Regions from separate parts of the Paenibacillus sp. PastF-3 genome, predicted to be linked through region 1. Evidence: riboswitches for the same ligand, from Rfam matches in the RefSeq annotation. Region 1 holds a riboswitch; each other region holds the start of a gene.
What was found. A riboswitch is a leader RNA that binds a small molecule or an ion and turns the genes downstream of it on or off. The one in region 1 is predicted to bind cyclic di-GMP.

Region 1 (3,214 bases):
CCTTCTTCATTTCCAAACGTATAGTCGCTCATTTGTTCAGTAAGTACTTGTATACGGATGATTAATTCCGCCTTATTGTCATACGAAGTGAAAAGAATAAAACGATCACCCCCTAAGCGTCCAATGACATCCTCGTCTAATGTGTTTGCTGTTAAGCTATTAGCCACTTGAATCAAAATGCTATTTCCTTCATGAAAACCGACAATTTCATTTATGTATTTAAATTGTTCAATATCAAATTGCAACACAGCAAACTTTGTATTCGGTTTCTCTTTAAGTAAATACTGAGCATCTTTAACAAATTTATTCGTTCTAGAAAGATGCGTTAACTCATCCTCAAAGGCAATCCTCTCCATCTGTTTCCTAATTTTGCTCTTATTTAATAGAATGTTTACAAATATGATCAATAATAAGACAAACATGATTACACATAATAGAAAAGTCGCCTGGCTCATTTGAGACGCTTTGGCCATGATCACATCTTTCGGTATCACGGAGAGAATATACCAGTCCTCAACCCCCTGGATGCCAGAATAGCCAACCATTTTGCTATCTCCGTTAATCCAAAATATTCCTACTCCAGATTTTTTTGCGGTTATGTTCTCTTTAAAGATTTGCAGTTGTTTCTTATTTCTAGCATCAAGACTTATACTTTCGAATATGTTATCAATTGACTTATCCTCTTCGAGATTCTTCGATTTGATAATGACTTGTCCCTTTTGATCAATGATTTGAGAATAACCATGACCTTTAAAGAAGGAGACTGCAAGAGCATCATAAAGTTCTTGTGTATATCTGCTGGCAGATATAGCCCCCTTCACTTCACCTTTAAACTTAAGTGGGCTGTTAATCGTGATAATTTCTTTATTGGAGATCTTATCTAAGAATGGATCAGAAATACTGCTAATACCCTGCAGCGCTTTTTGGAACCCTACTTCATCTGATACATCAAACATTGTCCCATCCGATGCGTAAGCTTTACCATCTAGGCTGTTGATGCTAATTCGTATAAAATTATATTTTTTATCAAAGTGATGCAGATATTTTTTGGTCTTATCCCAATCCATATAATTGATTTCCGAAATAGAATCAGCAATTCCATCTAAAGAATCTAATCCACCCTGTATCATATTTCCTAGTGATTTACTCGCATGTATCGTAGCTTCTGATGTAGCAGTAACCGCTTCTTGCTCATAAGAGTTAACAGTCCATTTTATAAAATAGTAAGAACACCCCCAAAATATCAACGCTGCCATTATTACGAGGCCTATCATTCTCCATACTCGAAATTGTGTCTGATCCATGTATTATCATCCTTTTTCCGATTTATTACGTTTTTTATTAGAAAATGAGCAAAAAAAGCCGCTATCAGAATGATAACGGCTGCATATGCATCAAAAAATAAGAGCATGAAACTCCCACTGCATGCAACCGGCTGTCATATCTATAAATAGATTTAGACCCTATGGCTTTGTGTCCCTATTTTTCAATAGGTTTACCAATATTTTGTTTTTACTATTACTAGTCCTAAATACTCTATTAAAAATAGGTTACCTCCAAAAGACCTATTTCCGCTGTGATTTAATATTTTTGAATGGGAAATTTTTCACAAACGTCAATGTTAACTTTAATATAATATTTATTAATGTAAAGCAACAATTCTGCGAACAATTATAAAATTAGATAGTAAGTCCCAATGTAACATTTATATATGTCACATTGGGACTTACTTCTCAACACGAACTATGTTTGTCTACAAACGCATAACGAAGAACAGCTTCTTCTAAGATATCAATCCCCATAATGATATCATCCATATCTGTAAATTCATTAGGATGATGACTAAGTCCATCTACAGAAGGAACAAAGATAAGCCCTACTGGGCAAAGTTTGTTCATGTTCATGGCATCATGCCCTGCCCCACTAATCATCCGTTGACTCAATATCCGCTTCTCTTCACAAATGGATTCTAGAACCTGACTGATCTCATCCGATAATAGGACAGGTTCCTCCGAAATAATTTCCGTACTCTCAATTACAAGTTGTCTATTTTCTTGTACTGAGGCTATCGTCTGATACAAATGGTCTAACACACGTTTCCTGGATGCCACTGAAGTAGATCTGATATCAATTTTAATTTCCACTTCTCCCGGAACCACGTTCATAGCGCCATTCAAGATATCTATCACCCCTAGCGTCGCAACCGTTCCAAATTCTTGTTCGAGTTTGGCTGCTTTTTCAAGCTCAAGTGCTATTTCTGAGGCACCCAGAAAAGCATCTTTTCTCATATTCATAGGTGTCGTTCCAGAGTGGGATGCCTTCCCTGATATTTGAATATGAAGCCTCACGGGTGCAGCAATTCCAGTCACAATTCCAATTTTTTTATTATTGTTTATTAAGATAGGACCTTGCTCAATATGTAATTCAAAAAACGCTTTTAATTCTTCATTTTCTCTACTCGCCTGATCAATACTGTTATAATCCAGTGCACATAGCGAAAATGCCTTTTCCATTGTAATACCGTCTTTGTCCTTCAAAGATCTATATTTCTCCTTCTGAAATAACCCTGACATTATTTTGCTGCCAACTGTTGAAATACCAAAACGCGAGGATTCTTCACAGGCAAATGAAATAATTTCGATCGGATGATCCGTTTCAATCCCTTTTTCGTTTAGACGTTTGATCACTTCCAAAGCAGCCGTTACACCCACTACACCATCGTACTTCCCACCTTGATATACCGTATCCAAGTGAGAGCCCATTACAACGGGTGGGAGCCCTTCTATCTTCCCGTTTCTTCTAGCAATCACATTTCCGCAATGATCCATCCGGATATCTAAATCTTCAGCCTTACACATCCGCATAAAAGCACTTGTACATGTCTGCTCTTCATTGGTATAGGCAATTCTAGTGATGCCCTTCTCACCCGAGTTATATTGATTAATATTATCAAATAAAGCCTGATATCTTCTCTTTCTATCCATGCCAGTATCTCCAATCCTGAGTATTTATGATTATGGTTTCATCCAAATTCGTGAAGATATACAATAGAGGTAGCGCTAATCTTTAAAAATCACTTACTTGATGAGGTGTAATGGATAGCTATGAAGAAGACCATTATTTTTAAAGAAAATGATCAATTTACCATTAAAGCTGATTTTTATGAAACAAACCGTCCCCAAGCCCCTGCTATTGTGTACATTCACGGAGGCGG
Region 2 (3,214 bases), on a different contig from region 1:
CCATCCAGCGCCCACTGTCCAGGACAGAACTTTATCTCCACGTTCGATCTTTCCTATAGTAATCTATCTTCTTAAATCACAATAATAAAGACGAAATGTGTATATTTATGTCGAATTATTATTTATTGGATCTCTTCTATGGTTTCAAGAAGAATATTAAAGGCTGTGATGATTCTAGGTGCCCCTATAGCGGGTACTAAGTGTAGTAGAATGCCTTTGAGCTGTTCTACAGTAACTCCTACACGAAGAGCCATAACATAATGAACTCCTAATTGATCGAACTGGCCCATTGCAATTAGAGCAGAAATAACAGAGACTTCCTTCCAGTCAGCTTCAATGGTATTGCGTTGAAAAATATCTCCATACGCATTACCCATGATGAATTCTGCCAAGTCAGGGAAATGTTCCTTAATCGGAGCTAGTGCTTTAGCGCCATAGTCTCCTGAGAGATTCGTGAAGTGGTTCAGACCACTGTTAACATTATCTTTCATAGTGAGCCTCCTAATTTAGGTTCAAAGTACGGTGTGCAGTCGGAGGGACTTCATCACGGTCTGTTAATAATTCAATAACTGCAACACGGTTAAGAGCAACGGCGTCCTTAATTGCAGTCGAGAATTGTTCCGCAGTCTCACACTTATAGCCTGTCGCTCCTAGAGACTCGGCAAATTTCACAACGTCCATTGGGACTTCGTATATCGTTCCATCAATACGGCCAGTAGTTTTTTCCATCCCTTTAAGCGCCATATCGAGTTGCTTATTATTTACTACGATAAAGATGACAGGGATATCTTTGCAGACGGCGGTGTTTATTTCTGTACCTAGCATCATAAAACAGCCATCACCTGTAATACAGAAGACAGTTTCTTCAGGAGCTGCAACCTTTGCACCAATAGCCATACCGATAGAATTACCCATGCAAGCAAAATAAGCATCAAATACAAAACTGCCTGGTTTCTTAACCTTGTACCATTTAGCAGCATTGAATCCATGACTGCCGTCATCAACAAATACTGTATTATTGTCAGGAATCAGATCACTCATCGTGCTCATAATAGACGCAAGGGAAAGATTCTTCAGACTGGGAAGCTCTTCTGAATAATCTACATAAGGGATAGCTTCACGTTTAGTAATATGATTAGGATCAATATGATTTAGGTAGCACACTAGGTTATCACGTAGATCACCAGTGACTGGTATCGTTTTGGAGAACAAGATTTTTCCAACAAAGGTCGGATCAATATCAAATTGAATTAATGTTGTCGGGTGATTCTCCCGTTTTAGGTTACAGACGGTCATATCACTTAATCGTGATCCTAGAACTATAAATAGATCACTTTTATTCAACAGGTCATCCCCGTGGGTGCAACCTCCAACACCAATAGGACCATGATAGAGTGGGTGATCCCAAACCATAGCCCCTTTACCACCAGGTGATGTTACTACTGGTATATTAAAAGTTTCAGCGAGCTGAATAAGCTGGCTATGCGCCCCAGATCGATTGACCCCTTTACCCGCAATAATCAAAGGATTCTTTGAGGCATTGATAGCATCAACTACTCTGTCGATATTCGCTAGACTTACTAGAGATTCGCGTTCGGGAATTACAATATTGCACTCTTCCAATCCTTCTGTCTGTACATCAAACGGCACACAAAGATGAACAGGCCCACGTTGGTTAAGAGCAATTGAAATCGCATGATTAAAAATAGTACTAAAGTGATCACCGCGTTCAATAAGTTTACTGAACAAGGTGGCAGGTCTGAACATCTCCGCTAAATCAGCTAAGTAAGAGGAAGAGTCCTGACATTGGGGGATTCCAAGCTCTTTAATAGATTGGTGGCCCGTAATAAACAGCACTGGCAAGTTGTTGGCTTTCGCATGTGCTGCTGCTGTAAGTAGGTTAGTTCCGCCTGGACCAGAAGTACCAAATGCTACGCCTAGATTACCAGTTTTCAGCGCGTATCCAGCTGCTGCGAATCCGGAGCTGGATTCATGTCTCCCTGGAATAAATTCAATACCATAGTCTACCATCTTAAGAACTACGGGACAAATCGATTTACCAATGATCCCAAAAGAATGGGTCACTCCGAGGTTACGTAGTGCTTCCGCCATATAATCTGCGACTGTCTTCAAAAGATACACCTCACAAGTTGATTAATATTTATTATGTTATTGATCTTTCGAAGTGATCTGATTGATCAATAAACTCAAAAATAGAAAACCTGTGCTCCGAAAAAGGGCACAGGTTGGTGGCGTAAATCGCCGTAAAGACTGAACAATAGTTCAGCCGTCCCGGGTCCTTAGCAACCTGGCAATCATGGCCTCAGAGTAAAAATGAGGCTGTAGATCCATGGTTTTGCGTCATCCTCTTTCGAAGATTTTGCCTATATTAATTTAAAATTTATAAGAAGAATTTTCCTTTACAATATATTCCTTGGGATCATCCTTTGTCAATATATTATCGCAAATTAACTCGAATTTTGACGAAAGTCTTGTCAAACCTATGAAATAATAGAAAATAAACCGTCCCCTAAGACAAACTTAGAGGACGGTTTATGGCTTGGTTTATTCGTTATGCAAGTTGTTTAAAACTTGAAGATATGGATCGTTTTCTGTAGATTAAATACGGCTTGAGTCATTTTCTCAGTTTCTTCTGCGACGGACTGCAGGGCATTAATTTGTTCATTCATTGCAGCCGATACTTCTTCGGTGCCAGCAGCAGTTTCCTGAGTGATTGCAGATATATTTTCTATTGCACCTGAGATTTTCAAGGCACTTTCCAGCATAAGATCACTTTCAGAAGAGAAGGAAGAGATCTGCTCGGTAATATACTGCACACTTTGTACAATTTGAGCAAAGATATGAGCAGATTGAGTGATCATCTCATTCTGTACCTGTACGACTTCTTCGTTGATAGCGATATTGTCAATCGCTTGTTTAATATCAGTTTCAATGCTCCGAACTAAACCAAAGACTTCCTTTGTTGAAGCCGTTGATTCTTCGGCAAGCTTACGGACCTCCTGTGCGACTACTGCAAATCCTCGACCATGTTCTCCGGCACGTGCTGCTTCGATGGAGGCATTCAGCGATAACAGGTTAGTCTGTTCAGCGATCTCAGTGATGGTCTTTGTGATCATCGTTATTCCGCGAGCATTATGAGACAAGGCCTCGATAGTATCCGCTACTTTTTGAGTAGCCTGGATGTTTTTGCGCA
Region 3 (3,214 bases), on a different contig from region 1:
ACCGGTCCTAGTGGGATTTCATCGTCGTCAACAAGGACTTCTGTATTGCTCGACGGGGTTGGTGTGGGTACTGGTGCTGGAGTCGAAGAAGCTACAGGACCCAGCGGCACAGGGTCATCATTAACAACAATAGTGCCAATTACAAATGATGGTGTTGGTGTTGGGAACACCGGAGGCTCCGGCGTTGGCGTTGGTGTCACTTCCGACGACGATGTCGGTGTTGGTGTTGCCTCTGGCGACGATGTCGGTGTTGGCGTCACTTCCGACGACGATGTCGGTGTTGGCGTTACCTCTGACGACGGCGTCGGTGTTGGCGTTGCTTCCGGCGACGGAGTCGGCGTTGCTGTTGCCTCTGGCGACGGTGTCGGTGTTGGCGTTGCTGTTGCCTCTGGCGTTGGCGTCGGCGTTGGTGTTGCTGTTGCCTCTGGCGTTGGCGTTGTCGTTGGCGTTACTTCCGGCGTTGGTGACGGCGTCACGCTCGGCGTTGGCGTTACTTCCGGCGTTGGTGACGGCGTCACGCTCGGCGTTGGCGTTACTTCGGGCGTTGGTGACGGCGTCACGCTCGGCGTTGGCGTTACTTCCGGCGTTGGTGACGGTGTCACGCTCGGCGTTGGCGTTACTTCCGGCGTTGGTGACGGTGTCACGCTCGGTGTTGGTGTTACTTCCGGCGTTGGTGACGGCGTCACGCTCGGCGTTGGCGATGGTGTCACGCTCGGTGTTGGTGTGTGCGTTGGTTTTGGTGTGTGTGTTGGCTTTGGTGTCGGTGTTGGCTTTGGTGTCGGCGTTGGCTTTGGCGTCGGTGTTGGCTTTGGTGTGTGTGTTGGCTTTGGTGTCGGTGTTGGCTTTGGCGTCGGTGTTGGCTTTGGCGTCGGTGTTGGCTTTGGTGTCGGTGTCGGCGTCATGCAAGGCGTTGGCGTCGGTGCCACGGTCGGCGTTGGCGTTGGGGCCACGGTCGGCGTTGGTGTCGGTGCCACGGTCGGCGTTGGTGCTACGGTCGGTGTTGGTGTTGGTGCTACGGTCGGCGTTGGTGTCGGTGTCACGGTCGGCGTTGGTGTCGGTGCAACGGTCGGCGTTGGTGTCACTGTTGGTGTCGGCGTCACTGTTGGCGTCGGCGTAGGAGGCGACTCTACCCCTTCATATGGATACCAATGCATCTGCACACCACCAGCAAATCCTTTCGCAATCAATGTCCCATGCAGTTCTCCGGAATTATAAGTTACTTTTGCAAGCGGAGCTAGAATAGTTCCTTCTATTGTTAAACTTCCAATGTTTACAGTGCTAGCTTCATAAAAATTAAATAATACCTTGTTAGGGCTGCCTCCCCAAATTTGAAAGCTTGGAATTTCAACTGAACTTCCGCTAACGTTAACGATAACTGTGGCGTTATTTGCAATATTAAACTGTAAGCCATTAGCACCAACGAAATCAGCAGCACTTAAATTAAGAACGTTAAATGATTCCGGAGCATCAATTGTTATTTTCCCATATTCCTTTTTGAAAGTTCCGACTGTAGCAAGTGAAGAGAATTCATTAGAACGTCCAATAAGATATTGCTCTTCATAATCAAAATCAATAGGTGTCCCTTTTCTCGCTGGTTCTTTAAGATCTACACCGTTTCTGATAAAAACACCACCATGAACGGATGCTCCATGAACAGTCCCATTAGTAAAAGTGATGTCATTGCCAGCAATAAGGACATCTCCACCTGGATTATCCTTGGATACGCCGTAATTCTGCAAAGTAATATTACCTTTGGCCGCCAGGCGCCCGTGAACCTGATCATTAGATTGATTGAAGTCACCAAGGATAAAAGTATTAAAATTTCCTGCAATGCCTAACACAGGTGTAGGAATATACGGAAGCACAGGCCCTGCCGCACTGACCAAATAACCACCTCCAGAAAGCCCACTACCCACCATCAAAATCCCCGCTATTACTAATGAGAGCAACGGTTTCATTCTTCTTTTCAAAATGCGCACCTCCTAAAACTATGATTTATAATTAAACAGAATAATTACCAGAACTCTAAAGAACCTAACAACAAAAAGACCGCCAAAAAAGAAGTAGAATTCCCTTCTCATGGCAGTCGGACGGTCATAGTGTCTTTTAGACACTTTAGACTCCTGAACTTTGCGTCCCACCCTTTCAGGCGGTTTGCTATTATCATGATTATATATGTATAGCCTTTGCAAATTAGAACTAGTAGCTTAAGCATCCTATTAAATAATGGTCTATGACTTTTAATACTTTGGAACTAACAATAGTTTAGCGCTCCATCCCCACAATTGTCAATCAATTCCTTTTGATATTTACACGCGTAAGCAAGCACAAAAAAAGCGCCAAAAGGCGCTTCACACAAAGGTTTTCCTTCAATTTTAAAGTAACTTTATCCAACCTAATATCGATATCCATAATGGAATACTTAGAATCAAACCAAATACCATTCCACGGGCGAGACTTCCTTCCTCTTTCATCCTAATTCTCCCTTTATATAAGTCTGAAGCATTAATTTTTATTATTACAATTTTAATATATTTTATTCTTTCTAATTTAGTTGTGAATTTAATCACATTGGACTAGCTGTTTAGAAATACCATTGATTATTTTTGGAATATCGGGGTAGAATACGAATATACGTTCCCATTAGGGGTGATGAGATTCATGCATAGAGCTGAAAGCAGGGACAATATGCTGGTGAAATCTTATTTATTGCTTCCGATGATTTTATCAGCTTTCGAACGGGACTCCGCCATTCTATCTGCACATTTACGAACTCCCGCCCCCTATCTGGAGGTTCTTGAAACAGCCGCAGCAGTTGCTACAACAGATTTAAGAGATGTTCGTTCAGAGATGAGAAAACGGGGAATCAAGGTTTATGAGCAGAACAGACTTAATGCAGGGATCGAAGCCAAATTTATATGTCGTGGATACCATGAACGAATGCTGCTATTAAACGACATTGTCGCTGCCCAAGCTGCAATTCATATGCGCAGATATCTCGGTCTGGATATTTCATCTTTCAAGAGCTATGAAGAGCAGTATCAGATTAAGTAAAGCCGTGTAGAGGCTGTCCCCCTCCCCCCCCATTTCCATTAGCGAACAAAAAAATAGGCCTTACCATGGGAGTTGGCAAGACCTGAGAGATTTATACCACAAAACACTGGGGGGTGTTTGGTGTCTTCAATATAAACCTTGAACCTGAAAATAAGATGAT
Region 4 (3,214 bases), on a different contig from region 1:
AACAGCTGATATACAGGCATCGGGATCATCAGCGTTGACATGGATAATTGGAATTTCATATCCTTTTGCGATGTCACTCGCATAATGCGTTGAACGGGAGTCTTCACTTTCTGTCGTAAAGCCGATCCGGTTATTAACAATGATATGGATCGTCCCGCCATTCTGATAACCTTGAAGTTTGCCAATATTAAGTGTTTCTGCAACAATTCCTTCACCTGGAAAAGCAGCGTCGCCATGCATTAGCACCGCTATAGCTTTACTGGTATCAATCTTCGGCAATCCGGCTGTGCTCCGATCTTCTTGAGCAGCACGAGTGAAGCCTTCCACGACAGGATTGACGAATTCCAAGTGACTTGGGTTATTCGCTAGTGTTATTCTTGTGCGTACGGTTTCTCCTTCGCGAACAGCGCGGTCTGCACCGAGATGGTATTTCACATCACCCGTCCAGCCATAGTTAATGCCTGTAGAGCCTTCGGAAGGGAAAAGCTCCTTGTTTGGAGAATGATGAAACTCTGAAAATATAATATCATAAGGTTTGCCCAAAATATGTGCAAGAACGTTGAGGCGACCACGATGCGCCATGCCCATCAGAATATGCTCTGCACCGTCATGCGCAGCAGCGCGTACGATTTCATCGAGCATCGGTACGAGAGCGTCATTGCCTTCCAAGCTGAAACGCTTCTGACCCACAAAGGTTTTGTGGAGGAAGGTTTCGAATTGCTCGACTTGGATCAGGCGGTTTAGCAGCTCTTTACGTTCTGTATTATTTAAAGGCGCTGGTGAGCTTGTGGATTCTGCCTGTCTGTTCAACCATTTCAGTTCTTCTTCTTCATGCACATGCCCGAATTCATAGGCGATCGTCTTGGTGTAAGCCTGACGCATACGCTGAACTGCATCCCATCCGGTATGCACATCATTCGGGGCATTCTCCCAAATGAGCGTGGCAGGTAGTGCGATCAGATCCTCACGAGTCAGCTCATAGGTTTCGAGTTCGAGATATTTAGCCATGGGATTGTGATCACGCTCAAGCGGATCAATATCAGCGGCCATATGGCCATATATACGAATATTAGCGATTAGCTTGGAAGCTCTTACTGCCTTTCTAAGCCATTCGGTGTCACCCGAAATGCGAGGCTGTGGAGCCGGTTCGGTGTCCGGTGTTAGGGGTGGGGGACCCGAATTTGTAAAAAGCTCGCGATAATTATTCTCTACGGTGGATGGATCTTTCACAAACTGTTCATATCTTTCTTGAATGTAGCCTAAATTGGGTCCGTAATACTTACTCCAAATGGATTCGTTATAGGGCTCTTTGGCTGCCATGAATACATCCTCCTTAACGGATGAACTCCATACGTGACATTTTGTGTCAACGCTTACTGGAGCTGTGATGATTGCGGTTTCATTTCTCATCTTATTGTGCTACTTTCCACACGTGTAATCAATTCATTCTTTCGTCCAATACGTTCGCAAAATGGTATGGGTTAGCTTGTTCTAATGAAAAGAACGCTGTTTCTTCTCATTACCCATTCCTAAGGCCCACTAAAATGATTCTAATATCCTTATTTTTAACTAATAGGGAAGGAAGCATCATTATATTGGCTTAATTAATTTTATGAATAGGACGAGTATCGTGTTAATAGGACAAGATATCACAGAAAAGAGCTTCTATTTTTTGTTTTTTAATGGAAAAACTAATCAGAAATCGACACACTTTTCCACTTTAGTATAGTATAATGTTATTGCAGTTAGCGTTTTTCATCCTTTTTGAAGTAGATCCTTTCGTGTAAAGGGTCCAGTAAAAGGTAAACCTGCCGAAAGACAGGGGCACAAAGTCGCGGGTCTAAGGTAGAAATACTATGACAGCCGGATTGCCTGGGGACGTAAAATCTTAGGAGGAGATTTTTTGGACAAGTCCAACCAGGGAAGCAACAGAGAACAGCAGGTTATTGATGTAGACGTAGAGTGGGTACATTTATTATTAGCAGCTAAGAAGGCTGGCATAAAGGCAGATGAAATTCGTCGATTCTTTCAGGAGAAGACTGTGCAAGCCGTGCAGTAATACATTAGAGCGTTATATACCGAAAAAGGGCATGGCGATAAATCGCTGTGCCCTTTTTCTATAAGTTGTACACGATACATGGTTAGAATATAAAACGCCTTCGCCATCCATGTTAGGAGGGCGAAGGCGTTTATGTTTGATAGTATGAGTAGAAGAGGATCTTATTAGATCAGATGAAGGATTAGTCCTTCTGATCCAGGCGCCATTTCTGGTAGTCCAGAAACTCCTTGAATTCGCGTTTGCTTATGCCTGAGGCCATAGCTTCCTGCACCAATCGGAACCATTCCGAATCTAAAGGCGATTCCTCAGCATCATTAGGCTCTCCATAGAGCAAAGCATGGATGGATACCTGAAGCGCATCGGCGATCTTTTCGATAAACTGGATGGAAGGATTGGATTGGATGTTTCTCTCCACATTGCTAAGATACGATTTAGCAACATCCGCTCTGTCCGCAAGCTCAGATAGGGAGAATCCCTTTTCTAGGCGGAGATGCTGGATACGTTGGCCCATATTTTGTGCCACTATGCTGACGCCCCTCCGTATTTTTTGTTATTAGTATAGCAAATATCGATAAATTCGACAAAGTTTATTGTAAAGAGAAGAGCAGCATCTACTTATCCGCTTTCCGGAATAAGAATCTGCTGCTCTTCGAATGGAAGACTTATTAGATTAGTAGTCAGTTCCTTTGCCTTGTTTAGCAAAGAAATCCCAAGTTAGTGTTAATGAATCCTTTTGGAAATAGTTTTGATCTTGGCCATCATCAACAAATTCAAATTGGACTGCGAATGTATCATTAGTACCGGCTTTAATTCCAGCAGCTTCACTGAGTAAAAACTTTCTTTCTACGATATCAGGGGACAAAGCCTTCAAATCGGCTAGTGTTGTTTCATAAACTACTTTATCGGCTTGAAATATATTACTCTTATCAAGATTTGTTAAGAATTTAACTTTAATGGATTTACCTAAATCAACACCGTTGTTGTTACCGCCCACATCATTAACGGAGTAGCTTGTCTTAAGAAGAACAGATCCGATATCGAGGGAACCGTCATTTTTTAATTTGAAGGTTTTAAATACAGTATCACCTGGCTTCAGGTTTGCGATATTTACGATAACAGAAGGGTCGGAGTTCAAATCGAGTGTACCTGCAGCGA

Region 2: it holds a riboswitch for cyclic di-GMP, as region 1 does, so the genes downstream of both, M2444_RS07095 (thiamine pyrophosphate-binding protein) here and M2444_RS19390 (bifunctional diguanylate cyclase/phosphodiesterase) in region 1, are expected to answer to the same signal.
Region 3: it holds a riboswitch for cyclic di-GMP, as region 1 does, so the genes downstream of both, M2444_RS13400 (choice-of-anchor A family protein) here and M2444_RS19390 (bifunctional diguanylate cyclase/phosphodiesterase) in region 1, are expected to answer to the same signal.
Region 4: it holds a riboswitch for cyclic di-GMP, as region 1 does, so the genes downstream of both, M2444_RS12885 (anti-repressor SinI family protein) here and M2444_RS19390 (bifunctional diguanylate cyclase/phosphodiesterase) in region 1, are expected to answer to the same signal.

What each region holds. Positions count from the first base shown of each region.
Region 1 is NZ_JARXWM010000009.1:238,060-241,273, reverse strand. It holds gene M2444_RS19390 (bifunctional diguanylate cyclase/phosphodiesterase) at 1-1,304, opposite strand, end outside; cyclic di-GMP riboswitch class I at 1,424-1,510, opposite strand; gene M2444_RS19385 (Zn-dependent hydrolase) at 1,734-2,984, opposite strand; gene M2444_RS19380 (alpha/beta hydrolase) at 3,105-3,214, shown strand, end outside.
Region 2 is NZ_JARXWM010000002.1:669,833-673,046, reverse strand. It holds gene M2444_RS07100 (carboxymuconolactone decarboxylase family protein) at 123-491, opposite strand; gene M2444_RS07095 (thiamine pyrophosphate-binding protein) at 502-2,142, opposite strand; cyclic di-GMP riboswitch class I at 2,300-2,395, opposite strand; gene M2444_RS07090 (methyl-accepting chemotaxis protein) at 2,586-3,214, opposite strand, start outside.
Region 3 is NZ_JARXWM010000005.1:386,499-389,712, reverse strand. It holds gene M2444_RS13400 (choice-of-anchor A family protein) at 1-1,970, opposite strand, end outside; cyclic di-GMP riboswitch class I at 2,079-2,169, opposite strand; gene M2444_RS13395 (YhjD family protein) at 2,662-3,054, shown strand.
Region 4 is NZ_JARXWM010000005.1:268,201-271,414, forward strand. It holds gene M2444_RS12880 (2-oxoglutarate dehydrogenase E1 component) at 1-1,320, opposite strand, end outside; cyclic di-GMP riboswitch class I at 1,792-1,876, shown strand; gene M2444_RS12885 (anti-repressor SinI family protein) at 1,904-2,059, shown strand; gene M2444_RS12890 (helix-turn-helix domain-containing protein) at 2,241-2,570, opposite strand; gene M2444_RS12895 (TasA family protein) at 2,730-3,214, opposite strand, start outside.